DNA from 2 places in the Paenibacillus sp. FSL M7-0656 genome. Region 1 is predicted to be linked to the other one. Evidence: riboswitches for the same ligand, from Rfam matches in the RefSeq annotation. Region 1 holds a riboswitch; the other holds the start of a gene.
What was found. Region 1 has a riboswitch for glycine ahead of sdaAB (L-serine ammonia-lyase, iron-sulfur-dependent subunit beta). Riboswitches for the same ligand answer to the same signal wherever they lie in the genome.
Positions count from the first base shown of each region.

Region 2: linked by a shared signal. The riboswitch ahead of gcvT (glycine cleavage system aminomethyltransferase GcvT) and the one ahead of sdaAB (L-serine ammonia-lyase, iron-sulfur-dependent subunit beta) in region 1 are both predicted to bind glycine.

Region 1 is NZ_JBBOOT010000001.1:3,672,954-3,688,346, reverse strand. It holds gene MHI01_RS16230 (PTS fructose transporter subunit IIABC) at 1-1,095, shown strand, start outside; gene MHI01_RS16225 (phosphate ABC transporter substrate-binding protein PstS family protein) at 1,580-2,506, shown strand; gene pstC (phosphate ABC transporter permease subunit PstC) at 2,622-3,557, shown strand; gene pstA (phosphate ABC transporter permease PstA) at 3,560-4,447, shown strand; gene pstB (phosphate ABC transporter ATP-binding protein PstB) at 4,460-5,215, shown strand; gene MHI01_RS16205 (phosphotransferase enzyme family protein) at 5,399-6,430, shown strand; gene MHI01_RS16200 (response regulator transcription factor) at 6,623-7,333, shown strand; gene MHI01_RS16195 (sensor histidine kinase) at 7,330-8,820, shown strand; gene MHI01_RS16190 (LolA family protein) at 8,756-9,916, shown strand; gene MHI01_RS16185 (collagen-like triple helix repeat-containing protein) at 10,125-12,413, shown strand; glycine riboswitch at 12,554-12,678, shown strand; glycine riboswitch at 12,683-12,819, shown strand; gene sdaAB (L-serine ammonia-lyase, iron-sulfur-dependent subunit beta) at 12,957-13,646, shown strand; gene sdaAA (L-serine ammonia-lyase, iron-sulfur-dependent, subunit alpha) at 13,636-14,613, shown strand; gene MHI01_RS16170 (alpha-glycosidase) at 14,796-15,393, opposite strand, start outside.
Region 2 is NZ_JBBOOT010000001.1:5,844,483-5,859,875, forward strand. It holds gene ptsG (glucose-specific PTS transporter subunit IIBC) at 1-696, shown strand, start outside; gene MHI01_RS25780 (HPr family phosphocarrier protein) at 774-1,049, shown strand; gene ptsP (phosphoenolpyruvate--protein phosphotransferase) at 1,042-2,754, shown strand; gene gcvPB (aminomethyl-transferring glycine dehydrogenase subunit GcvPB) at 3,000-4,490, opposite strand; gene gcvPA (aminomethyl-transferring glycine dehydrogenase subunit GcvPA) at 4,574-5,929, opposite strand; gene gcvT (glycine cleavage system aminomethyltransferase GcvT) at 5,926-7,062, opposite strand; glycine riboswitch at 7,279-7,379, opposite strand; glycine riboswitch at 7,383-7,505, opposite strand; gene gcvH (glycine cleavage system protein GcvH) at 7,849-8,244, shown strand; gene MHI01_RS25810 (hypothetical protein) at 8,746-9,189, shown strand; gene MHI01_RS25815 (cysteine-rich CWC family protein) at 10,446-10,661, opposite strand; gene MHI01_RS25820 (endonuclease MutS2) at 10,801-12,804, opposite strand; gene MHI01_RS25825 (AraC family transcriptional regulator) at 13,332-15,393, shown strand, end outside.

The DNA of each region.
Region 1 (15,393 bases):
GAAAAAACACGTTTAAAGCAGCCTAAAATATACAGCCATATTATGAATGGTGTATCCTTTATGATTCCTTTTGTAGTGGCAGGCGGTATATTGATTGCGCTTTCGTTTATGTTTGGTATTCATGCGGCTGACCCAAATAGCCCGGACTATAATGCTTTCGCCGCTTTTTTAAGTACAGCAGGGGGTAGTGCTGCTTTTGCATTGATGGTTCCTGTATTAGCAGGGTATATTGCATATAGTATTGCTGACCGTCCAGGATTGGCACCTGGTATGATTGGTGGGATGCTGGCAACTATTGGAGGTTCCGGCTTTTTGGGAGGTATGCTGGCTGGATTTATCGCCGGTTATACGATCATAGCTCTGAAAAAATTAGTCAAAGGCATTCCTGACTCACTGCAAAGCCTGTCACCTGTGCTGATCTTGCCATTAGTAGGTTCATTTATAACCGCCTTGATTATGTATTTTGTCATCAACAGTCCGATGGCTTGGATCAATGAGTCGTTACAAGGTTGGCTAAATGGTTTAACAGGTTCTAATGCTATTTTATTAGGAGCACTTCTGGCAGGAATGATGGCATCTGATATGGGAGGGCCGATTAACAAAACAGCATCTGCATTTGGACTGGCGATGTTCGCCAATCAAATCTTTGAACCTTCTGCTGCTCTGATGGTTGGAGGTATGGTTCCGCCACTGGGTATTGCATTAGCTACAACATTATTTAAGAATAAATTTTCAATCGAAGAACGTAATGCAGGCAAAGCCGCTTATATTATGGGTGCATCGTTTATTACAGAAGCCGCGATTCCGTTTGCCGCAAATGATCCCTTGCGAGTTATTCCATCCAATATTGTAGGTGCAGCGATTGGTGGAGGAATGTGCATGGCTCTAGGCATTTCGTTACAAGCTCCTCACGGTGGAATCTTTGTTATTCCCATTGCGGCAAGTAATCCATTATTGTATATTGTCTGTATTTTAGTTGGTTCCATCATTACAGCTTGTATGATTGGATTGTTAAAGAAACCTGTATATCAACCAAAAAGTAATTCAAGCGACCCGTCAGATAAAAAAGCCTTAACAACTATGAAATCTGCATAAATTCTCTAACCACCTGGTGCCATGCACTGGCTGTGAGGCAGTTGATTGTTCTATATAACGGATTGATTCAATATCTACATTAAGTATTTACACAAGGCCAGCCTTTTATAGGGCTGGCCTTTTTTGCCTACTTCCCAGGCAGGAGATTGAAATGCCTGAGATCCAACGAGCGCTGACACAGCGAAGGGAACGGAACGATTGTGGAAAAGCGAAGCGTTCGCCTTTATCCCCGGATGTATTCCATAGAAAAAGTAAATCATATAAATCCGGGGATAACAGCGATTGTAACAACGTCCGTTCCCGAAGCGGCACTTCAGCGCAATTTGTCTCGGATGATTTTCAATATACAGCCGATATTTTTAACATTGCGTTTACAAAACACTGATTTTAAGATGACATACCGAAACTACAATGAGTAAAGAGTTGATGGTGAACAAACAAATTCACAAAACGCCATCACTACATTGGGGGAGGAAAACAAAACATGTTTAAAAAGTTGCCGTTTATTTTGATGACCTTAACGTTCGTACTGGTACTCGCAGCATGCGGATCGAAAAATGACGCTGGTACAGAGGGTGCCGCAAGCAATGGATCAGGAGAAGCTGCTACTGAGCTTAGCGGTAACATTCTGGCAGTCGGATCGACAGCATTGCTACCTCTGGTAGAACAAGCTGGACAGAAATTTATGGCAGTTGATGAATATAAGAACGTAACGGTTCAAGTTCAAGGTGGCGGTAGTGGTACTGGTTTGACACAAGTATCTGACGGACAAGCTACAATCGGTAACTCTGATGTATTTGCAGAAGAGAAACTGGAGGACGAAGCCAAAGTAAAAGAACTGGTTGATCATCAAGTAGCAGTAGTAGCTATGGCACCAGTTAGCAACAAAGATGCAGGTGTAGAAGATTTGACGAAGCAACAACTGATCGACATCTTCTCCGGTAAAGTAACAAACTGGAAAGACGTTGGCGGCGCGGATAAAGCAATTGTTATTGTAAACCGTCCGAGCAGTTCCGGTACTCGTGCAACTTTTGAGAAGTATGCATTGGGTGCAAAAATGGGTGATATCCAAGGTTCGATTCAAGAAGATTCTTCTGGTAACGTAAAAAAATTGGTATCTGAAACGCCAGGTGCTATTGGTTACCTCGCCTTGTCTTACTTGGATGACAGCTTGCAAGTGTTGAAATACGAAGGTGTAGAAGCAACAGTTGAGAACGTAGAAGCAGGAACTTATCCAGTGTGGGCTTACGAGCACATGTACACGAAAGGTAAGCCAGATGCAGCAACACAAGCATTCCTGGACTACATCTTGAGTGACGAAATTCAACAAAATGACGTGACAGAACTGGGATACATTCCAATGTCAGGTATGAAAGTAAAACGCGATGCAGCAGGTAATGTGGTTGAGTAATCTTTGAACTTGCGCATACAGCGAAAGAGGCGGACTTAGGTCCCGCCTCTTTACGCGGTTTGCTCTAAAATAATCCCATATTTTGCATTAATTCTACTATAGAAGGATGGTTGTTATGGAACAGACCGAAGGGGGAACGGTAATGAATAACAAGTTGAAACCGCGCCGGCCCTTAAAAGAGAAACATTATTGGGAAGAGTGGACGGGACGGATCTATACGTCGATTTGTGTCGTTTTCCTGATCGTTGTCATGTTTTCCATTGTTTATTTTGTAGCGTCCAAGGGACTGTCCACATTTTTCCAAAATGGAATAAGCATCAGCGAATTCCTTGGTGGAAAAACGTGGAATCCGACCGGAGAACCTGCGTTCTACGGGGCATTACCGTTCATCACAGGTTCTTTCATTACAACCTTGCTTGCAGCATTGATCGCAAGTCCGCTTGGCCTGTGTGCAGCGCTCTTCATGACAGAGATTGTTCCGGGTAAAGGCAAAAAGATCTTGCAGCCTGCGATTGAACTCTTGTCCGGAATTCCATCCGTTGTATACGGATTTATCGGTCTGAGCGTCATCGTACCTTTGTTGCGCAGTATCTTTGGTGGAACAGGCGTCGGGATTGCAGCCGGATGTCTTGTTCTCGCGGTAATGATTCTTCCTACGGTGACAAGTATTATGGCAGATGCATTGTCCGCGTTGCCAAAAGGATTGCGTGAATCCTCCTATGCACTGGGTGCCACTCGCTGGCAAACCATCTACCGTGTCATTATTCCAACAACTTTGCCAGCTTTGTTGACAGGTGTCGTTTTGGGTATGGCCCGTGCCTTTGGTGAGGCTCTTGCTGTACAGATGGTTATCGGTAATGCACCGCATGTTCCAACATCCTTGCTCGAATCAGCTTCAACATTAACAAGTGTAATTACACTCAGCATGGGTAACACCACGATGGGTTCTGTTCATAACAATGCACTGTGGAGTATGGCGCTTGTCCTGTTGGTGATGACATTTGTCTTCGTCATTCTGGTTCGCCTGCTTGAAAGGAGAAACCGGGTATGAAAATGAAGGCAAAGACGGTAGATAAAATTGCAACATCCGTTATCGTTGTACTAGCCCTGTTCATTGTTATTCTATTGCTCGGTCTGCTTGGCTTCATCATGTATAGAGGCATTGGACATATTAGCTGGAACTTCCTTACAAGTGCACCACAGTTGCTTAAGGGTGGCGGCGGGATTGGTCCACAGCTCTTCAACTCCGTATTCTTGCTTGTTCTGACCTTGCTTGTTACCATTCCACTCGGATGGGGCGGCGGGATTTACATGGCGGAATACGCCAAACCAGGCAAGATTACCAGCTTCATTCGTCTGGTCGTTGAAGTATTGTCATCATTCCCATCCATCGTTATCGGTTTGTTTGGTCTCTTGCTGCTAGTAAATCAATTTGGTCTTGGTTTCTCCCTGATCTCGGGTGCCTTGGCTCTGGCGATCTTTAACTTGCCACTGATGGTGCGGACTACGGAGCAGGCCTTCCGTGCCGTTCCGAAGGAGCAGAAGGAAGCAGGTCTGGCGCTTGGGCTGTCCAAGTGGAAAATCATTACTTCCATTCTGTTGCCTGTGGCATTACCGAGCTTGATTACGGGTACGATCCTGGCATCGGGCCGGATCTTCGGTGAAGCAGCCGCGCTGATGTTCACCGCAGGTATGAGCAGTCCACCTTTGGACTTTACAGATTGGAATCCGACGAGTCCAAGATCACCGCTTAATCCTTTCCGTCCGGCAGAGACACTTGCTGTCCATATCTGGAAAGTAAATAGTGAAGGTATTGGGCCAGATTCCAAAGAAGTGGCAGCAGGGGCATCCGCCGTGCTTGTCATTCTCGTGCTGGCGTTCAATCTAAGTGCACGCTGGATCGGTCGGGTTGTATTCCGCCGCATGACAGCTTCGAAATAAGGAGGAACCAACATGGCCATACCTTTTGGTACGGAACAGTTAAGCATATATTATGGACATTTCCAGGCGGTCAAGCAGATTAGCCTGACGTTTCCTGAAGCAAGCGTAACGGCTCTTATTGGACCGTCTGGTTGCGGTAAATCCACGTTCCTCCGGTCGCTGAACCGAATGAACGACGAGATTGCCGGTTCCCGTACAGAGGGACATATCTGGATGGACGGTAACGACCTGAATGAGCCTGGAACCGATGTAATCAAGCTTCGCCAGAAGATTGGCATGGTGTGGCAGAAGCCAAATCCTTTTCATAAGTCCATCTACAACAATATCGCGTTTGGCCCCCGCTACCGCGGTACGAAGAGTAAGAAGGCACTGGATGAAATTGTGGAAAAAAGCTTGCGCCGTGCTGCGCTCTGGGACGAAGTAAAAGACAGACTGCATGAGTCAGCTCTGTCTCTCTCTGGGGGACAACAGCAGCGCCTGTGTATCGCTCGCGCTTTGTCTGTTGAACCACAGATTCTGCTGCTCGATGAGCCGGCATCTGCACTTGACCCGGTATCTACGGGTAAAGTTGAAGAGTTGATTACCGAGCTCAAGAAGGAGCTGCGGATTGTTATTGTTACCCATAACATGCAGCAGGCGGCACGCATCTCGGATTATACAGCTTATTTCTATCTGGGAAGCATGATTGAGCACGGGGATACAGAGCATATTTTCACGAACCCGGACAATCGTCTGACGCAAGAATACATTATGGGTCGTTTCGGTTAATTGGATCATGGAGTGTCACATAGAGCAACAGACAGAGAGATAGAGAAATAATAGAGACAAAAGAAAGCACAATGCCTGGACGGTTGTTCGGGGGTTGTGCTTTTTTAATTTATATTTTAGTGGGATTTTCTGTATGCGGGATAAACATTATGCTACGATATTTAGTGTGAAGAGAACGTTTACATGACTTCGAAGGAGATGTTGATAATCACTACGGATCAGATGTCTTACGACCATATGGCAGCTCAGATTATACAGAACTACACTATTGAGAAACCTGTCGTTTCATATATTCGTCATAATGAGAATCTGACATATCATGTCGTTGATGAAGCAAGCGGGCAGAAGTATCTGCTACGTATCCATCAAGCCGCCTATGCAAGTATGACAGGCATTCAGCATACGCTTCATGCGCTGGAGGCAGAGATGAACCTGCTTCATGAGTTAAACGCAACGACAGCATTGCGCGTGCAGCATCCGGTACGGAATGTATCGGGAGACTGGGTCACGGTATGGAAAAGTGAAGCGGGTAAAGAAATCTGCTGTACAGTACTGGAGTGGATTGAGGGAAGGGACATCCAGCAGGGAGAACGCCTGACAACAGAGCAGATCTATGATCTGGGGGCACAACTGCAGATGCTTCATCAATATGGGCGTGAGCAGAATCAGACAGATCGAACAAAGGTGCGGCCGGCATATGGCAATAGCCATGAGAACTTGGTCATGCTAGGGCAGCTAGAGGAAGGTGTCCGACTGGGGATTTTTACAACGGAAGACTTTGATCTGCTTCGTGAGACGTTTGAGAACATTAATGAGCAGTTAGAAACATACCCGCATTACGCAGGGACATGGGGGATCATTCATGGGGATATTACTCGCAACAATCTGCTGATAACGGAGCAGGGGATTTCCATGATTGATTTTTGTCTACACGGTTATGGTTATTATCTTTTTGATGCCGGAGGGGCAGCACTTATGTTCAATCGGGAGGAACGTGACATATTTTTATCCGGTTATACCCAACAGATCGCACCACTGACGGATCGTGATATTCGATTGATGGAAGGGTTCATGTTGATCTTTACACTGGGTTATTATGCTTTTCAGATGGCGAATGAGTCGAGGCACGAATGGATGAAAGATCGCATGCCGCAGCTGTGCAGCAAGTATTGTAGACCCTATGTACAGAACGAGAGCATCTTCTATGAGTTATGAGGTGTTTCCTTTTCTAGGAGCTATAACTTAGGATTAAGATTGTGAATATTACCTGGGCGTCCTGAACAATCGGGGTGCTCTTTTTGCATGCATTAGATAACGATCTTAATGGACACCTATGAAGAAAGTATAAACTCTGAGGAGAGTCAACTTTTCTTAGCTACAATATAGTCATGGGAGGATGAAGCAGCGATGAGAGACAGCGAGAATATATTGCTGGTGGAGGATGATCCGGAGATTGCCCGTATTTTGAGAGATCATCTACGTCATGAGGGTTATGGGGTAACTTGGGCATCAAGCGGTTTGGAGAGCTGGGAAGACTTTAGGGAGGGAACCTATCAATTAGTCTTGTTGGATCTGATGCTACCGGAAATGGATGGGTTCACGGTATGCAAAAACATTAGACTGATCAGCGATGTTCCGCTGCTCATGATGAGTGCTCGAATCGAGGAAGAGAGCAAAGTCAGGGGGCTTGGGCTGGGAGCTGACGATTATATTACGAAGCCCTTCAGTCTAACGGAACTTACAGCTCGCATTAAATCTCATCTGAATAGGTACCGCAGATATCAGGGCGTAGAGCCGGATTCGACAGATAGACAGTATAACGATGGGTTATCGATTGATTATTTGAATCAGCGCGCACAGGTTCATGGAGATCATGTGGCACTAACCAACAAGGAATGGGCTTTGCTCATACTGCTTGCTTCTCATCCTGGCCGGGTGTTTACCAAGGCGGAACTGTATGAACATGTCTGGAGTCAGCCAGAGGCGGGGAACTCGAGTACAGTCACAGTTCATGTGAAGAGCCTTCGGGCCAAGCTTGGTGACGAGCCCCATCATCCACGCTGGATTCAGACGGTGTGGGGCAGTGGTTACCGGTTCGTGGGGGAGACTGAGGAATGAAGTTGAAGTACTGGTTAATGCTTGCCTTCCTCATTGTAATGCTGCTGCCTGTCGCTGCTGGGTGGGCGCTGTACTCCCTGTATAACTATTACAATGATCAGCGTGCCGTAACGGAATATGTGGAGTTGTCCGGACAATTGGCTCCTATTGAACTGGCTTTATCTGACCCGGGACTGTACCAGCTGCACTCGCCTGATGCTTTCGCTGCACTCTCTGAATTGGAGAATGGTCGGGTGAACTTTGCTCTGTATTTACCAACAGGGATTCGGGTGTACACATCAGAGGGGAGTACATGGTCTGCTGGAGCTTACACCGTTGGGGGGGCGGAGCTGTATCGTAATTTGTACAACTTACAGATTCGTCATCGTACATTCTCGTTGAAGAAACCCGTATGGGAAAAAGGTGAGTTGGTAGGCATTTACGAAATCGTCATGCTGCGTGGAGATTGGCTGGAAGGCATATCCTTGCGGACTACCTGGGTCATGGGTCTCGCTGCTACTTTCTTTATTCTGTTATACGGAACAGTGCTGTGGTTGCTATCCCGAAAGCTCTTTCGGCCGATGAAATATCTCATAGAACGAATGGATGCTTTTGCACGGGGAGAGGCTGCTACGGATGTGGTACCTGTTCGTCATGATGAAATGGGCATCTTGCTCCAACAGTTTGATGCAATGCAAGACAAGATCAGACATACTCAGGCCGATGTGGAGAGGGAGCAAAAAGAAAAAGAGCTCATGATCGCCTCGTTATCCCATGATCTGAAAACACCGTTGATGTCCATTAGTGCCTATACGGAAGTACTTAACGGTGATCGTCAACTGAAACGCCTTGAAAGGCAGGAATATCAGGATGTGCTGCTCGGAAATGTGGAGCGGATGAAACAGATGATTAGTGAACTTGAGATGTATACGGCGTTGGGTTCCAGTGAATCGGAGATGGCCATGGTTAAGGTGGAAGGTGAAGAGTTTTTTGATATGCTGCTTGGGAGCTATGAGGGACTTGCCGAGCGTGGTCAGATTGACGTGAAGATGGATGTCCGCACAGATCAACTGTACCGAGTTCATCCCGAACAACTGATGCGCCTGACAGATAATCTGATAAATAATGCACTACGCCACACAAGGACGAACGGTGTAATGGGACTAGGGGTTATTGCTTCAGATTGGGAGCTTCCTGAATGGATTATTCCTTCGCTTAGAGCTGAATTGGATAACTACAGGGCGGGAGCAACATTGATCTTAGTACAAAACGAAGGTCCTGCTATTCCTGAGGAACAGCTCATTCGTATCTTCGAACCCTATGTTCAACACCAGAATCAGGAGGAGAAGACATATGCAGGTGGTTCGGGATTGGGATTGAGTATAGCCAAACGGGTTGCAATAAAGCACGGAGGGGATATGCGCATGTGGTCATACGAAGGATATGGAACGCTGGCAGCATGCCGATTGCCTGAACATGGAGAATGTAAATGCAGAGAGGGTGGATAAGATGATGAAAAAAGGATGGATGATGCTGGGTACTGCTGTGTTGGCAGGCGCCCTGCTTGGAGGTTGCGCGGAGAAGGATATGCTGGCTATGTCAGGAGATGAGATGATTGAGAAGGTTGTCTCAGCAGAAACAGAACCCGCCTCGTATTATGCGGAAGGTGTGATGAAGATATGGGCGGATGACAAGCTGACTAACACGATGCAAATAAAGGAATGGGTAGATGGTGAAACCGGACGAAAGCGCACGGAAACATCAGAGAATGGCAATGTCAGTTACGCAGTTAATGATGGAAAGAAGATCATCATATATGAAAAAGAAACAGGGGCAGCATATTCCATGGATGCATCATCCGTGTCACAACAACCTAATCAAACCCAGAAGCAAATATTGCTCGATCAACTAGAGCGGTTACGTACTACGCATGATGTGAATATGATGGGACAGGAGAAACTTCATGGACAGGACGTCATTCATATTGAATTGACACCAAAAGAAGAAGGCGCATTCTCCATATCTTCAGAGTATTGGGTAGATCCCAAAACGTGGATGATTGTCAAAGTAAACAGCGCGTATGGGGATGGAAAATCAGAAATGGTCTATGATCCGATTCAGTATGACCCTGAATTCACAAAGGATACTTTCGTGATTGATATCCCTAAGGAGGTCGATGTGAAGGACTTGAACGATATGATGCAGAATTCCGAAGTGACCCTAGATGAAGCGGAAAAAGCGTTGGAACAGCCGTTCCTACAGGACATGAGTGGAGAATTCGAACTATCACGGATCGAAATGTCTACATCGCGCGGTGAGCTGAGCAGAGATGAAGTAACCTTGTATTATGTAAGTAACGACAAGGTAGAAGTCAGCCTGACGGTATTCAAGATGCCGGAAGAAAATGTGGACGATACACTAATACCGGATGAAGCCGAGATTAAGGTTCGTAACACCGAGGGTTCATATATGAAGAGCATTCGGAACATATCATGGAGTGAGAATGACTTACGGTACTCCATCATGGGTGAAAACGAAGGATGGACAAAGGCAAAGCTGCAAGCTTGGGCGGAAGAACTGACCCTTCCCAATCCGTCTAGATGAGCTAAAGAATAATAATAAGGTTGCCGCAGAAACGAAGCGGCAGCTTTTTTTGTATATTCTCCTTTTGGTGTGGTGGATATCTATTCGATCTCCTTTCAGTCCATTCCAAAAAGGCAAGAGGGCAACTTCACGTTTACAGTTCAATATGCATATTTATAGGAGACAATCTTGATTTGGTGATGGAGGCAGGAGAAGGGGGCATCGCAGGATGGCTGTTTTATCAACAGGGCCAATTGAAAATAATATAGTGGTGGGAAGCGGCGAGCGTCCTACACAGAGAATTACAGTGAAATTAGACAATCGGAGTCTCACTAGTTTCTCTACCGTTCTGGTTCAAGGCTATTATTTGAATGGCGTTCGCACACTATACGTTGAGGAATTGTTTAATGTTTTGCCTAACCAGGTTATAACAAAAGACTATTATGCAGATTTGGATGCATTTGAGTTTATATTTACCACAGGTGATGATGCGGAGGATGAAGTTCAGATTTCCGTATGGGGGAAAAACGAGAACGGTCAACTGGTAACGGCACATCGTTTGGTGTCTGAGGAATTGTTAGGAGCGAACCCCGGTCTAGTCGGGGTAACGGGTGCGACTGGAGCTACAGGGACAGCAGGGGTTGCGGGAACAACTGGTCCTACAGGGGCTACAGGTGTTACAGGACTGACAGGAGTTACTGGTCCTCCTGGAGGAACTACGGGATCGACGGGAGAGACCGGTGTCACTGGGACCACGGGGGAGACAGGATCTACCGGAGTGACAGGAGTCACGGGCGCTACTGGAAGTACGGGGACCACAGGAGAGACAGGGCTTACCGGAGTGACGGGTGTTACTGGGAGTACAGGAATAACAGGAACGACTGGAGTCACCGGGAGCACAGGGGAGACAGGGTCTACTGGAGCCACAGGTGTCACCGGTAGTACGGGAATAACAGGAACGACTGGGGTCACTGGGGATACAGGTGCGACAGGACTGACGGGGACGACCGGAGTCACTGGTGTTACAGGCGCAACAGGCGTAACGGGGACGACCGGAGATACTGGTGTTACAGGTGCGACAGGCGTAACGGGTGCCACCGGAGTTACTGGAGATACGGGAGTGACAGGCGTAACGGGGACGACCGGAGATACTGGTGTTACAGGTGCAACCGGATTGACGGGAGCAACAGGAGTCACTGGAGATACAGGCGCTACGGGAGTTATTGGAGATACGGGTGTGACAGGACTGACGGGAGCGACTGGAGTTACTGGGGATACAGGTGCAACAGGAGTTACGGGAACGACTGGAGTTACTGGAGATACGGGCGCGACAGGCGTGACAGGAGCAACCGGAATTACTGGAGATACAGGTGCGACAGGTGTCACGGGATCCACTGGAGTCACTGGCGTTACAGGTGCAACAGGCGTGACGGGAACGACTGGAGTCGCTGGAGATACAGGTTCGACAGGCGTGACGGGAACGACTGGAATTACTGGAGATACAGGCGCGACAGGTGTGACGGGATCCACCGGAGCTACTGGTGCTACAGGGGTAACAGGCGCTACGGGAGTTACTGGCGATACAGGTGCGATAGGCGTCACAGGCGCTACGGGAGTTACTGGCGTTACAGGTGCAACAGGCGTGACGGGAACGACTGGAGTCGCTGGAGATACAGGTTCGACAGGTGTGACGGGATCCACTGGAATTACTGGAGTTACTGGTGACACAGGTACAACAGGAGTAACGGGAGCGACTGGAGTTACTGGGGATACAGGTGCAACAGGTATAACGGGATCCACCGGATCCACTGGTGATACGGGTGCGACAGGCGTGACGGGAACGACGGGAGTCACTGGTGTTACAGGAGCGACAGGAGTGACGGGATCCACCGGAATCACTGGAGATACAGGCGCGACAGGCGTGACGGGAACGACGGGAGCCACTGGTGTTACAGGAGCAACAGGACTGACGGGAACGACGGGATCCACTGGTGTTACAGGCGCAACAGGCGTAACGGGAACGACCGGAGCCACTGGGGTTACAGGTGCGACAGGCGTAACGGGGACGACCGGAGTTACTGGGGCTACAGGTGCGACCGGATCAACTGCAGCTTCGGCTCCGGCAGACTCTTCCTTGTTTGCTGATAGCCAGACCGCAGCGTTGGGTCTTTCATTAGTAGCTGAAACGACGATTCAGACACTTAATGTACCTGTAGTGGCAGGTCAACGCGTGAAAATAGACAACAGTACACAAGTAGCAGTAGTAGTAGGTTCTAACTGGACTATCGCATATAACATTAATCTGAGACGTAACGGAGTTCTAATTAATCAATTGCAACTCTCAAGGAGCGGTAATGCTGCGGGAACGTTAAGGTTTCTTTCCTCCAACACTTACGTGGATACTGCCCCTGCTACAACGACTAACGCATACACGATAAGCATCCAATTTACAACCACTACAAGCGTCACTAGTGCCTCAGCGGAAGTGAGAAATATTAATGCTATTCGCTTCAGTTAAAATAGACATCGAACTTATGATAATTACACGTTACTTTTGTTGACATATATGATGTTGTACATTACTCTATGGGTATGCTTGATCATGATCAAAAACTTAGAAATGTACCAATTCGAATCGAATTAAGATAATACAGCGGATGATAACGAGCGGGAGAGACCTGGGTTAGCCGAGCAATATGGCTAGTGTTCAGGCACCGAAGGAGCAAGCTGCTGCGCACCCGGCGCAGTGGTTAATCTCTCAGGTAAATGTACCATCGTTGGACGCAACTCTGGAGAGTGCGCGAACTGCGCCACCCAAGGGGTATATGATCAGTCAGCCCGGTGAACTTGTCTGTAATCGCAGGCAGTGCACCCTTGTCGTGAGACACTGCTGATCGTGAAACTCTCAGGTATCGAGGACAGAGAGAGGGCCTAAGGCCTTCTTCTGTCCTTTTTTGATGTCATCATATCTAAATAAGGGACATTGTGGATGAAACTCCTGGATCGAAATGACGAATACATTTTACAAATATGAATCATGATTAATAATGGAGGTTTACAAGTGCGATTTAAAGATGTTTTCTCAATTATTGGTCCGTCGATGACGGGGCCTTCAAGTTCACATACAGCTGGAGCGGCAAGGTTAGGGAGAATTGCTCGACAGTGGCTAGGATGTACGCCAGATCGTGCCCGGCTGACACTGTACGGTTCATTTGCAGATACGTATCAGGGGCACGGAACAGATCTGGCACTGATCGGCGGTCTGCTGGATTATGTCACAGACGATCCGCGTATCCCGGATGCAGAGCAATACGCAGAGGAAGCGGGCATGGAGGTTGAGTTTTATACAAGTGGCCTGCCTGCTCCTCATCCAAATACGGTCAAAATTGAGTTGTGGCATGGAGAACGTGCCTGCTCCTTAATCGGTGCATCCATTGGTGGTGGAAGCGTATCGGTGCATTCGATGAATGATTTTCGTGTTCAGATTAGTGGTGAGTTTCCAACACTCGTTCTGCGACATGCGGACAAAGCAGGGGTGCTTGCATCGGTAACGTCCACGATCAGTTCATCCGGGGTTAACATCGGGTATATGCAGGTGGACCGGAAAGCCCGTGATGGCGAGGCACTTACCGCGATGGAAATGGATGGTTTGCCTAATCCCGATATGCTCAAGCGTCTAAGGGAGCTGGACCATGTGCTAGACATTCGTGTTATTGATTTGAAGAGAGGAGTTGATTCGGATGCGATTTAAACATTTACACGAACTGAATACGATCTGTACAGCGGAATCCAAAACCATTGCTCAGCTAATGATTGAGGAGCAAGTTCAGGAGACCAATACACCGGAAGCGGATGTTGTGAAGCAGATGTCTGAATATTATCAGGTGATGAAGGAAGCGGTACGCAAAGGGTTAACGGAAGATACGACATCACGCAGTGGATTAACAGGTGGAGACGGCAAAAAAATGGCTGAGTACATTCGCAAGGGCGAGACTTGCTCGGGAGATGCTTCCGCACTTGCCATGGCGTATGCCCTGTGTGTATCTGAAGTGAATGCCTCCATGGGTCGGATCGTGGCAACACCAACAGCCGGTTCCTGCGGCATCATCCCCGGTGTGTTTATTAGCTCACAGGAGCGATTTGGCTGGACGGACGAACATTTGGTGAACGGGTTGTTCTGTGCGGGAGCGATTGGTTATGTTATTGCCAACAATTCATTTATCTCCGGGGCCGAAGGTGGCTGCCAGGCGGAAGTGGGTTCCGCGATCGGCATGGCTGCGGGTGCCATGGTTGAACTGCGTGGAGGTACACCGGAACAGGTCGTTCATGCCGTTGGTTTGGCGTTAAAAAATACACTGGGCCTTATCTGCGATCCGGTCGCAGGCCTTGTTGAAATCCCGTGCATCGTCCGTAATGGACTGGGTGCAGTTACGGCGCTGGCTGCGGCTGACATGGCCCTGGCCGGAGTGCGTAGTGCCATTCCGTCAGATGAAGTCATCGATGTCATGCTGGAAGTAGGCAGTGCGATGCCGAGCCGCCATCGGGAGACAGCCCAAGGCGGGTTGGCCCAGACGCCAACAGGCCGCAAAATGATGCAAAAGCTGGCTAAACCAAAGGCAAAGCGTGCCGAGCCTGAGCAGGAGTCGAAACCAGCGGATTCTGACACAACTACAAGTGGGGCGGACAATGCTCAAGTGGACAAGGGTACTCAGGTTTAAGCTGAACCGGGACCACCGATATATAAATCAGTGACATTATGATGTATAACGGCGAATACAAAATTACAAAACAAGCGTCCGCGAACCCGAATCCGGGTTATGCAGGACGCTTGTTTTATGCTGCCAGATGAAGCGAAGTTAGGATACTTATATTTGACTTCAGATGAATGTGTATTATGACTCTAGTTCTGGCTCACAGCCGTACTCAGTACGGCATATCCATACGCGGGCAGTTCAATGGCGAGTATGCCATCTTCCTTGGCAGTACGATGGTTTCCGCCGAATAACTCGGTCCATTCCTCGTCACCAGCCTCCAGCTCGACAATAGCCGTCTCTTCTGATCGATTGAACAGAACCAGAATGCGTTCCTCCTCATTTTGTCGCTCAAATACCAGTTGGCTGCCATCGGGACGAGCCTGCAAGAAACGAACGGTGCCTTCTGCACGCAGGGCAGGATGAGCATGACGCAGGGAGATCAGTTTCTGATAAAAGTTAAACAGCTCTCGGTCCTGCTTTGCTTCATCCCATTCCATGCATTTACGGCAGCCCGGATCATGTTCGCCGTCCATGCCAATCTCGTCTCCGTAATAGATGCACGGAGCACCCATATAACTGAACTGGAATAACGCAGCCAGCTTCATCTTGCGCTGGTCGCCTTCACACAGTGTGAGCAGCCGCGGGGTATCGTGGCTGTCCAGCAAGTTGAACGCCACTTCGCTGGCCTGAAGCGGATAACGGGATAACTGTCGCCCGATGGAGTTTGCGAACTGTTCGGCGTGC
Region 2 (15,393 bases), 2.2 Mb from region 1:
CGTTTGCGGATTGAAGTTAATGAGAAATCCAATGTGAAAAAAGATCGTTTGAAACAATTGGGTGCATCTGGTGTACTTGAAGTGGGTAATAATGTTCAAGCCATCTTCGGAACACGTTCCGACACGATCAAATCTCAGATGCAGGATATTATTGCAGGACGAACTCCAGCACCAACGCCAGCAGCTGCCAAACCAACTCCTGAAGAGGAGAAGGCACAAGGTGAGCAGGGCGAGCGCATCGTTGCTGAGGATATCGTCATGCCAGTCAATGGTGAATTGCTGGACATTACAAACGTACCTGATCCGGTCTTTGCTGAGAAAATGACAGGTGATGGATTCGCAATTTTGCCACATGATGGTACGATAACTTCTCCTGTGTATGGTAAAGTGTTTAATGTATTTCCAAGCAAACATGCCGTGGGCATCATGTCCGATGGTGGTAAGGAAGTGCTTGTTCATATAGGTGTTAATACGGTGAAGCTGAAAGGTCAAGGCTTTAACGTACTGGTACAGGAAGGTGATCTGGTATCGGCAGGTCAGCCGATTATGGAAGTGGATCTGGAGTATGTCAAAGCAAACGCTCCTTCGATCATTTCACCAGTTATTTTCACTAACCTTCCAGAGGGCTCTACAGTAACTCTGAAGAAGAGTGGAGTGCTGAAAGTTGGCGAACAGCCAATCATTGAGATAAAATAAGAAGTGTTACGACGATGGCAAGCAAGTGTAAATATATGCAATGCCTAAACCAAACTACTGAAAGTGAGATGATTGTAATGCAACAAACATTCAGAATTACAGACGAAGATGGTATCCACGCACGTCCGGCGACAGCCCTGGTTAATACAGCAAACAAATTCAAAGGTGCAGAATCCTTTGCAGAAGCTAACGGTAAAAAAGTAACTTTGAAATCCATCCTGGGTGTTCTTTCCCTCGGATTGGAACAAGGCGACACTATCAGCATCATCGTTGAAGGCGAAGGCGAAGCTGAAGCTCTTCAAGCTTTGACTGACGTTATGGTTAACGAAGGGTTGGGCGAAATTAATGCTTAATGTCTCCGGGATCGCGGCTTCGGCGGGTATTGCTATCGCCAAGGCGTTTATCTTGGAGCATCCTGACTACTCTGTAGAAAAACGCCAAATTAACGACGTTGACGCAGAGATCGCGAAACTCGACTCAGCTCTGGGTAAATCCCAGGCTGAGCTTGAGGCGATCAAAGAGCGTACTTTACAAGAGCTTGGCGAGAAAAAAGCAGAGATTTTTGCTTCGCATTTGCTCATTTTGAATGACCCGGAACTAATTGATCCGGTTAAAGCTAGAATTGCGGATGACATGATCAATGCAGAATTTGCTTTGAACGAAACGGCATCGCAATTTATCTCCATGTTTGAGAACATGAAGAGTGCATACCTGCAGGAACGTGCTGCGGATATGCGTGACGTTACCAAACGTGTGCTAAATCACTTGCTTGGTATCGACTTCATGAGTCCGGCTGAGATCAATGAAGAAGTGATTGTGCTTGCGGAGGATCTAACACCTTCCGACACGGCTCAATTGAATCGCCAATTTGTTAAGGGTTTTGCAACTAACATTGGCGGACGCACTTCTCACTCGGCGATTATGGCTCGCTCTCTTGAGATTCCAGCTGTTGTTGGAACCAAGGACATCTTGGCTCAAGCGAAACAAGGCGATATGATTATTGTTGACGGTCTGGATGGTCACGTACTGGTTAACCCTACTGATGAATTTATTGCTGAATACCGTGCCAAACAGGAACAGTATGATGCACAACGTGCAGAGTGGAGAAAACTTCGTGATGAGCCAACGGTAACGGTGGACAACGTTCATGTTGAACTTGCAGCTAACATTGGTACACCAAATGACGTAACGGGTGTTCTGGAAAACGGCGGCGAGGCTGTAGGCCTGTACCGTACCGAGTTCTTGTACATGGGCAGAGACAAGCTTCCTTCCGAAGACATTCAGTATAATGCTTACAAAGCGGTACTGGAAAAAATGGAAGGCAAACCTGTCGTTGTTCGTACACTCGACATCGGTGGAGACAAAGAGCTTCCATATCTGGATCTGCCAAAAGAAATGAATCCATTCCTCGGCTTCCGCGCAGTTCGTCTGTGTCTGGACCGTCTGGATATCTTCCGTACACAATTGCGTGCATTGCTGCGTGCAAGCGTACATGGAAACCTGCGTGTCATGTTCCCAATGATCGCAACACTCGGTGAATTCCGTGAAGCAAAAGCTGTCTTGCTCGAAGAGAAAGAGAAGCTGGTTGCTGAAGGTATTGCTGTTTCTGACAGCATTCAACTCGGAATCATGGTCGAAATTCCTTCGACTGCAGTTCTGGCGGATCAATTTGCCAAAGAAGTGGATTTCTTCAGTATCGGAACGAACGATCTGATTCAATACACGATGGCTGCTGACCGTATGAACGAACGAGTAGCTTATCTGTATCAACCTTACAACCCAGCCATTTTGCGTTTGGTTAAAATGGTTATCGATGCAGCGCATCGTGAAGGCAAATGGGTTGGCATGTGTGGTGAGATGGCAGGAGACGAAACGGCAATTCCATTGTTGCTTGGTCTTGGATTGGATGAGTTCAGCATGAGCGCAACCTCCATTCTGCCAGCTCGTAGTCAGATCACCAAGCTGTCCCGTGCGGATATGCAGGAACTGGCTGCTAAAGCTCTGGATATGCAAACGGCTGAACAAGTTGTTGAATTGGTTCAAAGCATTAAAGCGTAATTTTGCCGGGGTTTCCTCCGGATTTGAGGTTTTTCTTTTTCCGATAATGAGCTGCATTGATGCAGCGATTTTGCCGGTATCCGCGATTCATTGTGGATATCGGCTTTTTTTGTTATAAACGTTGAGAAATACTCTAACAGGATGATGGTGAGCTGTAAGAGTGACATCAGTAAAAGGGAAGGCAACACAAAAAGCTCTTGTTGATTGGAACATCAGCAAGAGCTTTCGTGATAACAATGATTTGATTAACTGCAAGCGCAGTTAAGTACAGGTTTGCGGGCAGCGGTGGTCTCATCGAGTCGAGTAACCGGTGTGCCGTAAGGTGCGTTCAGGACCAATTCAGGTGTCTCTTCCGCTTCTTTGGCAATCCGTATCATCGTATCAATGAACCCATCCAGCGTTTCTTTGCTTTCGGTTTCTGTCGGTTCGATCATGATGCATTCCTCCACGTTGAGCGGGAAGTACACCGTAGGCGGGTGATATCCAAAATCAAGCAATCGCTTGGCAACGTCAAGTGTGCGCACACCATATTGCTTCAAACCCCGACCAGACATGACGAATTCATGTTTGCATACACCCGGATATGGAATCTCGTAGTAAGGTGCGAGACGGGTCATCATATAGTTAGCATTGAGTACCGCACATTCAGATACACGGCGCAATCCTTCCGGTCCATAGGTACGAATGTAGGCATAGGCACGTACCAATATACCGAAGTTACCGTAGTGGGCTTTCACTCGGCCAATGGATTGATCGCCTTCACGATCGAATGCATACATACCGTCATCATTTTTGATAACCATGGGCTTAGGCAGGAACGGAACCAGACGGTTCTTCACGCCAACTGGTCCGGCGCCAGGTCCACCACCGCCATGAGGCGTACTCATCGTTTTGTGCAAGTTCAGATGCACCACATCAAAGCCCATATCACCCGGACGGGTAATACCCATAATGGCATTCGAGTTGGCTCCATCGTAGTACAACAAGCCACCAGCCTGATGTACGATGGATGCAATCTCCTGAATGTCTTTCTCGAACAAACCAATTGTATTCGGGTTGGTCAGCATCAAGGCTGCTGTATCCGAACCAACGGCTGCACGGAGTGCATCCAGATCGACCAGTCCGTCTGCGCGGGATGGAATCGTCACAGTTTCAAATCCTGCAACGGTTGCACTTGCCGGGTTGGTACCATGCGAAGAATCGGGCACGATGACTTTGGTACGTTGTTCGCCACGACCTTCGTGGTAGGCACGAATCATCATAAGTCCAGTCCATTCTCCATGGGCACCAGCTGCTGGTTGCAAGGTCACAGCGTCCATACCTGTCAGACCTGCAAGGTCGGTTTGCAACGTATACAACAGTTCAAGTGCACCTTGAATGCTGGATTCATGCTGGTACGGATGGATTTTGGCGAATCCATTATAACGGGCAACATCCTCATTAATCTTTGGATTGTATTTCATCGTACAAGAGCCCAGTGGATAGAATCCGTTATCTACGCCGAAGTTGCGGCGGGACAGAGCGGTATAGTGTCGAATAACATCTACCTCAAACACTTCCGGCAGCGCTGCTGCTTCCGAACGGAGCATTTCCCGGGGAATCAACGTATCGGCAGACTGGCGAGGAACGTCACATTCTGGCAAGGAATAAGCGACACGCCCAGGGCTGCTGAGTTCAAAAATCAATGATTGTTCCGGAGCAGGAGATAAGGTCTGTGCGTTGAATTTTTCTAACACAGATTGAGCCGAAGTGGAGACAGCTGTACTCGCATCCGATTGTCCGTCTACCGATGTTGTCGTTGTCGTCGTCGTTTCCTGAGTCACAGCGATCCCTCCAATGCTCGTGCGAATTCGTCAATCTCTTCCTTAGTGCGCCGTTCGGTAACAGCAATCAGCATATGTCCGGCAAGCTCCGGATAATCACGTCCGAGTTCGTAACCACCAATAAAGCCGGCATCCAGCAGTTTCAGTTGAAGTGCATCCACATCGGTTCCTTCAGGAAGCTTAATCACAAATTCATTAAATGTTGGTGCATTAAAAGTAAGGCTAACTCCAGGAATCGCAGTTAATGTATTGAGGGTGTAATGACTCTTTTGCAAATTCAGATCCGCGACATCGATCATACCCTGTTTACCCATGATGGACATGTACACAGATGCGCTGAGTGCAAGCAAAGCTTGGTTGGAACAGATGTTGGATGTCGCCTTTTCGCGGCGGATATGCTGTTCACGTGCTTGCAGTGTGAGTACAAAACCACGTTTGCCGTCGCGATCCGTGGTCTGGCCTACAATTCGGCCAGGAATTCGGCGCATATGAGGCTGGGATACGGCGAAATATCCGCATGTTGGGCCGCCGAGTGAAGCGGCGATACCGAGGGGCTGCGCATCGCCAACAACGATGTCGGCACCCAGCTTGCCTGGGGCTTCCAGCAGACCCAGCGATAGCGGGTTGGCACTTACAACGAGCAGGCCCTTGTGCGCATGCACGAGGTCGGCAGCCTGCTTCACATTTTCCACGGCACCAAAGAAGTTCGGACTCTGGATCATGACAGCAGCGGTATCGTCTGATATGGCGGTTTGCAGGGCATCCCAGTCAGTGAGGCCATCCTTATAGCCAATCTCGACAATCTCCAGACGGAGTCCGTGCGCATATGCCTGCAATACCTGACGGGCTTCCGGATGAACGGTACGGGATACGATGAGCTGTTTGCGACGAGTTGCCGCTGCGGCCAGATTACCGGCTTCCGCAAAAGCTGTTGCACCGTCATACATACTGGCATTGGCTACAGCCATACCGGTTAATTCACAGATGTAGGATTGAAATTCGAAAATGGCCTGTAGTTCACCTTGGCTGATCTCAGGCTGATAAGGTGTGTAGGCAGTGTAAAACTCGGAACGGGAAATGACATGATTGATGACGGAAGGAACATGATGATCATATATGCCAGCGCCGAGGAAGCTGGCGTGTGTTTCGAAATTGGCGTTGGCGCCAGCTTGTTTGGACATGTGACGTGTCAGCGCATATTCATCAAGTTTGGAGGATACGGGCAGCTCGCCCTGATAACGAATCTCTTTTGGAATGTCCTGAAACAGATCCTCCAGCGTATCCACACCGATGGTTGCGAGCATGGCGCTCTGATCTTGTTCAGTCATGGGAATGTAACGGTGCTTGCTCATGCTTGATCAGCTCCTTGAGTAGGTGTCTTCGACGTACGTGTCCGTTTATGAAAAGGGGTCTTCACGACCTCGGCTTTTAGTTTCTTGCCGCGGATCTCAATCTCAAGCGGGGTTCTCAGCGCAGCGTATTTGCTGTCGATGAGGGCAAGCCCCAGATTACGCTTCAATGTAGGTGATTGCGTGCCTGTTGTCACTTCACCAATCTGTACGCCTTCGGCGTAAATCGGATAGTGGGGGCGGGGAATACCGCGCTCCAACACTTCGATGCCGACCAGTTTGCGGGCGGGCCCGTCAGTTTTTTGCTGTAACAAGGCTTCGTGTCCGATAAAAGGTCCGGCATTCAGCTTCACAAACATGCCAACACCAGCCTCAAGCGGAGAGATAGTTGCCGACAATTCCTGTCCATACAGAGGGAGCTTTGCTTCAAAGCGCAGTGTATCCCGAGCACCGAGGCCTGTCGGTACAAGTCCGTGACCTTCACCGGCTTGCATTAACCCATTCCAGACCACAGCGGCTTGATCTGCAGGAACATATAGCTCAAAGCCATCTTCACCGGTATAACCGGTACGGGACAACAGTAATTTTACTCCACATACTTCAGCATCCTGCACAAAACGAAACGGTTCAATCGAGCTTACATCCGTATCTGTAACTTTCCCGATAATGTCTACAGCCAGTGGACCTTGCAAGGCGAGTAGCGCCGTCTGCTCCGAATCATTGGTCATGCTTACGCCGGGGATCAAGTGCTCTTGCAGCCACGCCCAATCCTTGTCGATGTTGGAGGCGTTAACCACAAGCATATAATGCTGATCTTCCAGCTTATACACGAGCAGATCATCCACCACACCGCCATCTGGATAACACATCAGGGTGTACTGGGCTTGACCGGGAACCAGCGTGGTCACATCATTAGTCATCATTTGTTGCAAAAAAACTTCAGCCTGCTCACCCTGTACAGTGAATTCGCCCATATGGGATACATCAAACAGTCCAGCACGCTCGCGTACCGCTTCATGTTCTTTCTGGATTCCGCTAAATTGTACGGGAAGCTCCCAGCCTCCAAAATCAATGCACCGTACGCCTTCATATTGCTGATATAGTGGGAAGAGTGGTGTTCTAAGCAAATCAGACATCAAATCACCTCGTCATGGGCCGTCAGCCGGCCGGATATACAATCGTGGATCAATGAACCAGGGTATTTTTAAATTTTCAGCTAGATATTTTCATCACATAAGTATGGTAAGGCAGCTATGGCAGCGCCATTCTACATCCTGTTTTTCGTTTTTTGGGAAAAAGGAAAAGGACAGGCCAAAGAATCGGCATGCCAAGTAGCACGCTGTATTCTAAGGCTCTGTCCCTTGTACCTGAGAGTTACCCCGCTGCGTTGTGCAGCAGGTTTCCCCTTGGGTGATCATAACGCCCGCACAGGGCGAATAGATGCTCTCCAGAGTTGCGTCCCGTAAAAGTCCTTTTGCCTGAGAGATTCACCTCCGCTTATCGGTGGTTTACTCCTTCGGCGTTACCTCATGTACATCCCGAATCGGGTGTCACGGGTAATCTCTCCCTTTACATTCATCCGCGGGTATAACATAGTCCAATAAACATATTTACTCCTTTCATTAAAACGTGAATCCACTACCGATGTCAAGAACGATATCATAGATAATGATTTAAAACCGAATATTTATTTTATTTTTTAAGTTATTGTTCGTATATTTAAAAAGACTACGCTTACTATTCTAATATTCACCAGTATATGAAGAAAGAGTGTAATCCGGTTACAGGATTTAGAGGTGTTCAGCAAATAAATTGTGAGGTATCTTGACATTTGATTCAAAAATATCATACGCTATGTTCTGGGAAAAAGGTTAAGGTCAAAGAACGCATGTACTCATTAATGAAAAGCGAGGCGGATATCGATGAGCGAATTGAAAAGTGATTTCCTGTACAGTGAAGAGCACGAATGGGTGCAAACCGTAGGGGAGGATACTGTACGTATTGGCATTACCGAGTTCGCGCAGCATCAGCTGGGTGACATTGTGTTTGTGGAATTGCCTGACCTTGAAACCAATGTAAAAGCAGAGGACAGCATTGGAACGATCGAATCGGTCAAAACGGTGTCGGACTTGTTCTCTCCCGTCACTGGTTCAATCATTGCGGTGAATGATTCGTTGCAGGACTCCCCTGAACTTGTGAACAGCTCTCCTTACGAGGAAGGCTGGATGATTGAGATCCGTGTTGAGGGAGATCTGACAGCAGCATTGTCTACATTGATGAATGCAGACGCGTATCGGAAACATACGGAAGCCCACTAAAACGAAAAACCTTAAGAAAGCCTTCTTCTAAATGCTTTCTTAAGGTTTTTCTCGTCGATATTTTCTGATTGTTGAATTTTGAACCTGGAGATTTATAGCTCTTGGATAAAAAGGAGGTTTTATGTACGGATGATATCGTTATCAAAATTTCTTGGAGCATGCAGAACTAAGGTTACGTTATGGTTTCAAATGTCTTAGTTACCCTTATCCAAACTTGTGTCCAACTAGTTTGGTAATACTTATTCCTTCTAAGAATATTGAACCTCGTTACAAGACAGCGAACAAGATAATAGTAAAAAAGGTATACAAATTGATGTACTTTAGACTTTAAAGTTTTCGTATTAAAGAAATCTAATTATATACATATAGGTTATTCATCCTAAATTATTGAAAATAAGTTGAAATTAATTAAATGTTGAAATATAATGGTTTTTGTTGGAGAATATTAAGTTGAGTTAATTTTTTATATTATATTATATTATATTTGGAGGTACATATTAAATGAAAAACATGTTAAAGAAAGTCGTAATAGCTTCAATGCTAGCAACAGCCGCCTATCCATTATTTCCTGTTAACACAAATCTAGCTTCAGCTAATAGTGATTATATTGGTGATGTTTCCCAACCAAAGTATAAAACCATTGCAACCTATTACATGGATGCAAATACGGTAAAAGATTTGGCAGCGAATATGAAGAGGTTTTCAAGTAATTCTGCAATCTTAGTTGAAACAATCGCTCCAATGATAGCTTCAAGGGTATCTCCTGTATTGGGGGGGTATGTTAGTGCAATTTCTCTAGCTACAGCACTGAGTGTCAACTCTCTACTTTCAGACGAAGTGATTTTTGCAGCGAGTCGTAATTTGAGAGTGAAAGTTGAGATACAGGATCTTCCTTATCATACTTCATACTCTGTGAGAACTATTTTTACTGCAGTCTATCATTAAATTTAATGATTTTATTAGACACAAAGGAATGAGTATAGTTATAGCCCTGTCATCAAGTAGACAATAAAAAAGAAAAAATTAATTAAACGGCGGCTTTTTTCTGGAATTTAACCAGGGAGAGGTCGCCTATTTTATCTTGGACACCTTCCTTGTTGCAAAACGAAATATATTCCGTAATCTGGCTCGTTGTTTTCTCTAGATTCAGAGGCTTATCTATATACAGTTTTTCCTTCCTTTAAGTGTGAGAAAAAGAACGAAACAAGGATTGTCAAAGCAGTTCTCACGTTGGGAATGGCTCCGCGTCAGCGTCTTCTCTTTAAGCGACTTGGTTTAGTCTTGTGTTGTATAATAAATCCACTAGTTCGTATGGAGCAAGGGTGTTCCACATTGCAGTTTCTTCAACGTGTCAGTCATAGGTTTTAGTTCATTTCCCTCGGAGAGTTCCCATGCCACAATTTCGTTGTTTATACAGATCTATCTCAAACGAAAGATAACATAGCAAACTCATGACTAATTCGGACCTATGTGATATCCGTCACGTGCTTTGCCCAGGAGAGCGCGACCTTCCCGATTTAAGACATCACGGAACGAGTCAAGGAATGAATCTGAAATTATCTGAATAAGCGGCGCGCCTTCTTGTAATAGGCCACGAAGTCTCTTTTCCTAAAGCGGTTCGGATATGTTTGTAGCCGAATTAAGGATAAGCCGGTAAATGCTTAACATGTGTGCTTTCAGGTCTGCATCCCGGTCTGCTCGTTTCTCTCTGAGGGCCAAGTTTCTTCCAATTGTAATAACCTGCACGTGAAATTTCAACAATCCTACATAGCCAAACCACCAAAGAACCCACGTGCTTATTTCTTGATTAAACTGACACCGGGCTTTAAAATTCAGCTTCCCTCCCCGTGCAAGTCTGAGCTTTTTTTAGATATTATACCTGCGTTTTAAATAGACGTTTTCTTCTACGCTACTAAAATTCTTCTTCGTCCGACTTTCACGCTAATCCTTAAAACTTTCTCCGATTTGGCTTTTACGAAACGATGTGATGATCCAACTCTCATTTAATCCCAATCTTATTCTTCCTCGCCCAGACGATCCGCTTCTTTTATCGTCGTTCTTCGCTGGCTTTAAAAAATACCCTCTGGTTTCCAGTGTTGAGTTGATTGTAACATGACTTGTTTTTTCACTGTCTACCATGAGGGTATAATACCATATGTGCAATCAGGTTCATTCTTTTAGTTCTAACCTAGTAAACGGTATTAAGTGATATTGAGACAGCGTTGACATATGCACGATTTTCGGCGCTGCTCTGCCGGAATACGGTCAAACACACCCTCGGGGAAAGTAGCCCGGTTACACCAGCATTCCGAATGAGGATGTCCTGCGGCATAGGAACAGCGATTAGCTTCCCCGCATAATGGGCAGACAAGAACATCGATATGGATGTGCTCTTGATCGTCTTGTACTGCAGACATTCAGTTCTTCCCTCCCTGTGCAATAGCTACGAGCTGAAGTTAAACATACTGGTACCAGTATAACAGAAATGTGCCGGTGATTATGGATTTCACTCTGTATATATGACTTCCAGTTCACCACATCTGTTTCTCCCATCGGCTATTCTTCAGGCGGTAATTCGATCTGTAGGCCTTCCACATGTTTGCGTCCCATCAATTTACGTTTCTTACGATTTTCCTTTGTTTCCAGCACAATGTCCAAATCATAATCGTCACCTGGATAAAGCTCATTGGCAGATATATGCAGGGTCAGGCGTTTCTTATGGATTTTTATTTTGCGTCCACGTAACATGACCCCGATATTTCCACGGCTATCCTCGACATCACAGACGATGCCCGACTGATTAAGATAGGCCACATACACCCGATCTCCTTTGCGAAAAGTTTTGGCAGGAGCAGGAGAATCCGACTCTCTGGTTGTTGTCTTTTTGTTGAGACGGATTGGATCCTTTGACTGTTTCGACTGGTTCTTTCTGGATAACTCTGCTGGGCTGACTGATTCTGTACCAGAACGAGCAGGCGTCAGGGCCTTAGTTTCGGAAGGAGGTGACGTGAACCCTAATGTACGATCTCTCGAAATACTTTGATCTGACAGGGACTTGGAGCGCTCTATAATTCGCTGTGGCATGCCCAGCTTCAATGCAATGGAATAGGCGTAACTTTCACCAGCTTCTCCGATACGCAATCGATACAGCGGCTGGAGAGATACGGTATCAAATTCCATGCGGGCATTTTCGAATCCTGGGGTGGCAGTTGCAAAATGTTTGATTTCACCAAAATGTGTTGTCGCCACAACGGTTGCTCCGCGGCTGTGAAGTTCCTCCAGCATGGCGATAGAAAGTCCAACACCTTCACCGGGATCTGTGCCGGAGGCCATCTCATCAATGAGCACCAGAGTTGATGTATTCGCCTGTTCCAGTATGCCAATCATATTGCGAATATGTGCAGAGAACGTACTGAGCGCTTGTTCCATACTCTGTCCGTCACCAATATCAACCGCTACTTCGTTATAAACGGCCATCTCGCCACCCTCCTCCACCGGAATAAGCAGACCGGATTGCATCATCAGGGTTAACAAACCAAGTGTTTTGAGTGCGACCGTTTTACCACCGGTATTCGGGCCAGTAATAATGAGCGATGAATACGTTCTGCCGATGGCAAAATCAAGTGGAACCATGGAAGAACCCATGAATGGATGACGTGCACGTTGAAGGCTGATTTGGCCCTGAGTATTGACTCGAACGGTACGCCCATCCATGGTGGCCGCATATTTGGCTTTGGCAAACAGGAAGTCCAATACACCTACCGTTTCGGTGTTGAGGGCGATTTCACGGTTATACGATTCGGCCAGAGAGGTTAAATCACCGAGAATTCTCATCTCCTCTCGGGACTCCTCGGCTTGTAGAGCAGCCAATTCCATCTGCAGACTTACTAATTCAACGGGTTCAATATACACGGTTTGCCCGCTCCCCGATTCATCCAGCACACTGCCTTTCACCTGTTTGCGAAACTCTTTCTTAATGGGCAGCACCGTTCTTCCTCCCCGTTGGCTGATGACATGTTCCTGCATAATGGAGCGATGTTTACTCACCAGAGAATCAAGTTTTCGTTTCATGCGTTCCTCATTCACCGTTATTTTTTTACGAATACGAATCAGTTCCTTGCTCGCCTGATCCTGAATGCGTCCACTATGGATGCAACGCTCGATCTCACTCAGCAAAGGTTCGATTAGAATCATGGATGCTGCATAACGACTGACGGTGGGAGCCGCCCCGGATTTGCCCTCCATGTATTTCATAAGTTGTGCACAGCTCCGCAGGAACTGAGCGAGATGACTGAAGTCGCGTTCACTGAATAGATAACCGGTGCCAAGCAGATCCATAATGGTTTCCATTCCGTCGAGTGAAGGGAGGGGGATACTGGCCCCGAAGCGAATCAATGCAGCAGCTTCTGCTGTTTCTTCCAGGCGAATCTCGATCAGGTGAGCATCTACCATCGGTTTTAGTTCTCTCGCATAACGTTTGCCCAGATAAGACAGGGCGCAGTCTGCAACATTTTTTTGAATTTGTGGATAACCCAAACTGTTTAATGTGTTCTCATTCATGCGTAATCTCTCCTTGAATTTGAATTGGGATTTCAGTTGACGCGCTGAAACATATTCCTGGAAAACGCAAAAAGGGCGGAGAATGAACAAACGTCATTCTCCGCCCTAAACGTATGGGAAAGCAAAGTCCACTACAGGTCTATATTAAAAAATCCGCGCTGAACTCAGCGCGGAAATAGACCCGGACAATTACAATCCCGGAGGCGATTTATGATATCCGCTGTTCTTAACTAAGTACAGGGATCTGGCGCATCATGAAATACACGTATGCCATATGGGCACAAGCGCAATGAAAGGCCAAACTCCTGAATATGAAACTTGGTTAGTTAAGAACATTCACCGACATTAAAAATCTCTCCTTTGATTGAGGAATATGCAACCAATATAAACTGGAAATTGGTTTGAAGTCAACCTTTAGAATAAATGAGTGGACTTGAATAAGAATGGGTTTTAAAATAACAATAGTAAAATAATCCAATGAAAGCGATTTATTTTAATAAACACACGTATAAAGGAGGATGCTCTTCTTGCCGAAGTATTTACTGCGTTTGCTCTGTTTTACCCTGATCCTCGGAGCCCTTCCGGTCATTGTTATTGGTTCGGTCTCGTATACGATTGCATCACGTGACATTGAACAGAAAGTGCGTGAGAGCAATCTTCAGATATTACATCAGACCCAAATGAGGGTAGAACAAGTTCTGCGCAGCCTGCAATTATCATCCATCCAGTATGTTAATTCGCCCTTGGTACTACAAGCGATGAAGAAACCACTAGACAGTAGCGAGTTTCAGGAGATTCGTGATCTGACCTCCGGTTTTAACAACTTGCAAGCGGTTACGAACATTGACCAAGCCTATCTGGTCAATCTGGATGAAGATTGGGTCGTTTCGATGCGTTCTTTTGGCAAATTGGATGATTTCAGCATTCGAGACCGAATTGGCTCCTACCTGAGTTATACCAACAGCCTGTTCTGGGTCACTCAGAATGCCAGTTCAGCCAAAGAAAGTGTACCTGTGTCAGCAGGTATGGGTGAACTAACACCCGAACAGGCACCTGCTCTTATATCATCGGATAATGTGGTCAGTATGGTATTCAAAATCCCGATGATACCAACCAATGTGAAACCAAAGGGATTTCTTGTAATTGATATCGCCGATACGGAACTGAGTACATACTTGAGCCGAAATACGAATTCTGGAGATATGTACGTTCTGGATCGGGAGCAGAAGTATTTTCTGAACGATATGCAGCAAGGCGGGAAATATGACGGGCTGAATAAGGAAATTCAGGAAATGGTGCAAACGACGGGCCAGCCAGAGGGGTTCTTCAGTGCGGAGGTGGAAGGTAATCAAGTGGCGGTTAGTTATAGGCAATCTCCGCTCAATGGCTGGTTATACGTGTCCGTTGTATCTCTTGGACAGATTACGGCCCAGTCACAGAAAATTGCATTGGTTACCGGTATCGCTACACTGGTCATGTTATGTGTAACGGGATTGTTCGCCATATACGGCAGTCGGCGGATGTACTCACCAATCTCCAGACTGCTGCAATTTACGAAGGGGTTGGATTCCCCAGTTGCTCCGTCAGGACGCCGACAGGATGAATTTATCTATATTGAGGAGCAATTGTCAACCTTGTTCAGTTCGGAGAAAACGATGCGTGAGCAGATGAAGGGGCAGCATGTGCATCTCCAGGAGTTTTTTATGACCAAACTGCTGACAGGTAAAATCTCGGAAGAAGATTTCAGATATCAGGGAGAATTGTACGATTTCCCGACAGGGTGGGCGAGTCTTGGCGTACTCATGCTCCAGATCGATACCTTGGAAGGGACCCGATATGAGGAACAGGATCGCGATCTGCTGCTGTTTGCTGTCAACAATATGGTAGGTGAGCTCCTTCCTTCGGCAGTTCGGTTCACCCCCGTCATGCTGGACGATGCTCAGGTCACCGTACTTGCCTCCGATCTGACGGATGAGGTGAAGCTGAAGGAATGGATGCATACCCAGGCAGACTGGATTCGCGAACGTGTCGTGACCTATCTGAATCTGCCCGTAAGTATCGGCATCAGTCGTTCCTACGCTTGTATCGGAGATACGCCAAGAGCGGTTCAAGAGAGCCGAGAGGCTCTGCAGGGCCGGGTAAGTCTGGGCAGCCGTATTATTTTGCATTACGAGGATATTCAGCCACGTGGTCAGATGGAGGCTGCGTTGTATACCCAGTTACGTATGATTGAGGATCAGCTCGCGTCTGCGCTCAAGCAAGGAGATGAAGAGAAGACGGACGCCTACTTTAAGCAATATTTGGGGCTGCTTGCAGACAAAAAGCTTCATTTCAGTGAATACCCCGTCATTATGGTTCAGTTATTGTCTCGTGTATATCAGCTTGTGCAGGAGCAAGGTGGAGATGTAGCCGAAGTACTGGGTGAAAAAGCATCCATGTCACATTTGCTGAAGTTGTCCACATTGGACGAAATGACCAATTGGTTCCGCAAGCGGCTGTTCCTGCCAGTCATCCGTTTCTGGCGAGAGCAGGAAGAATCCCAATACATGAATATTGCGAGACGTATGATTCGTTTGATAGAGGAACGTT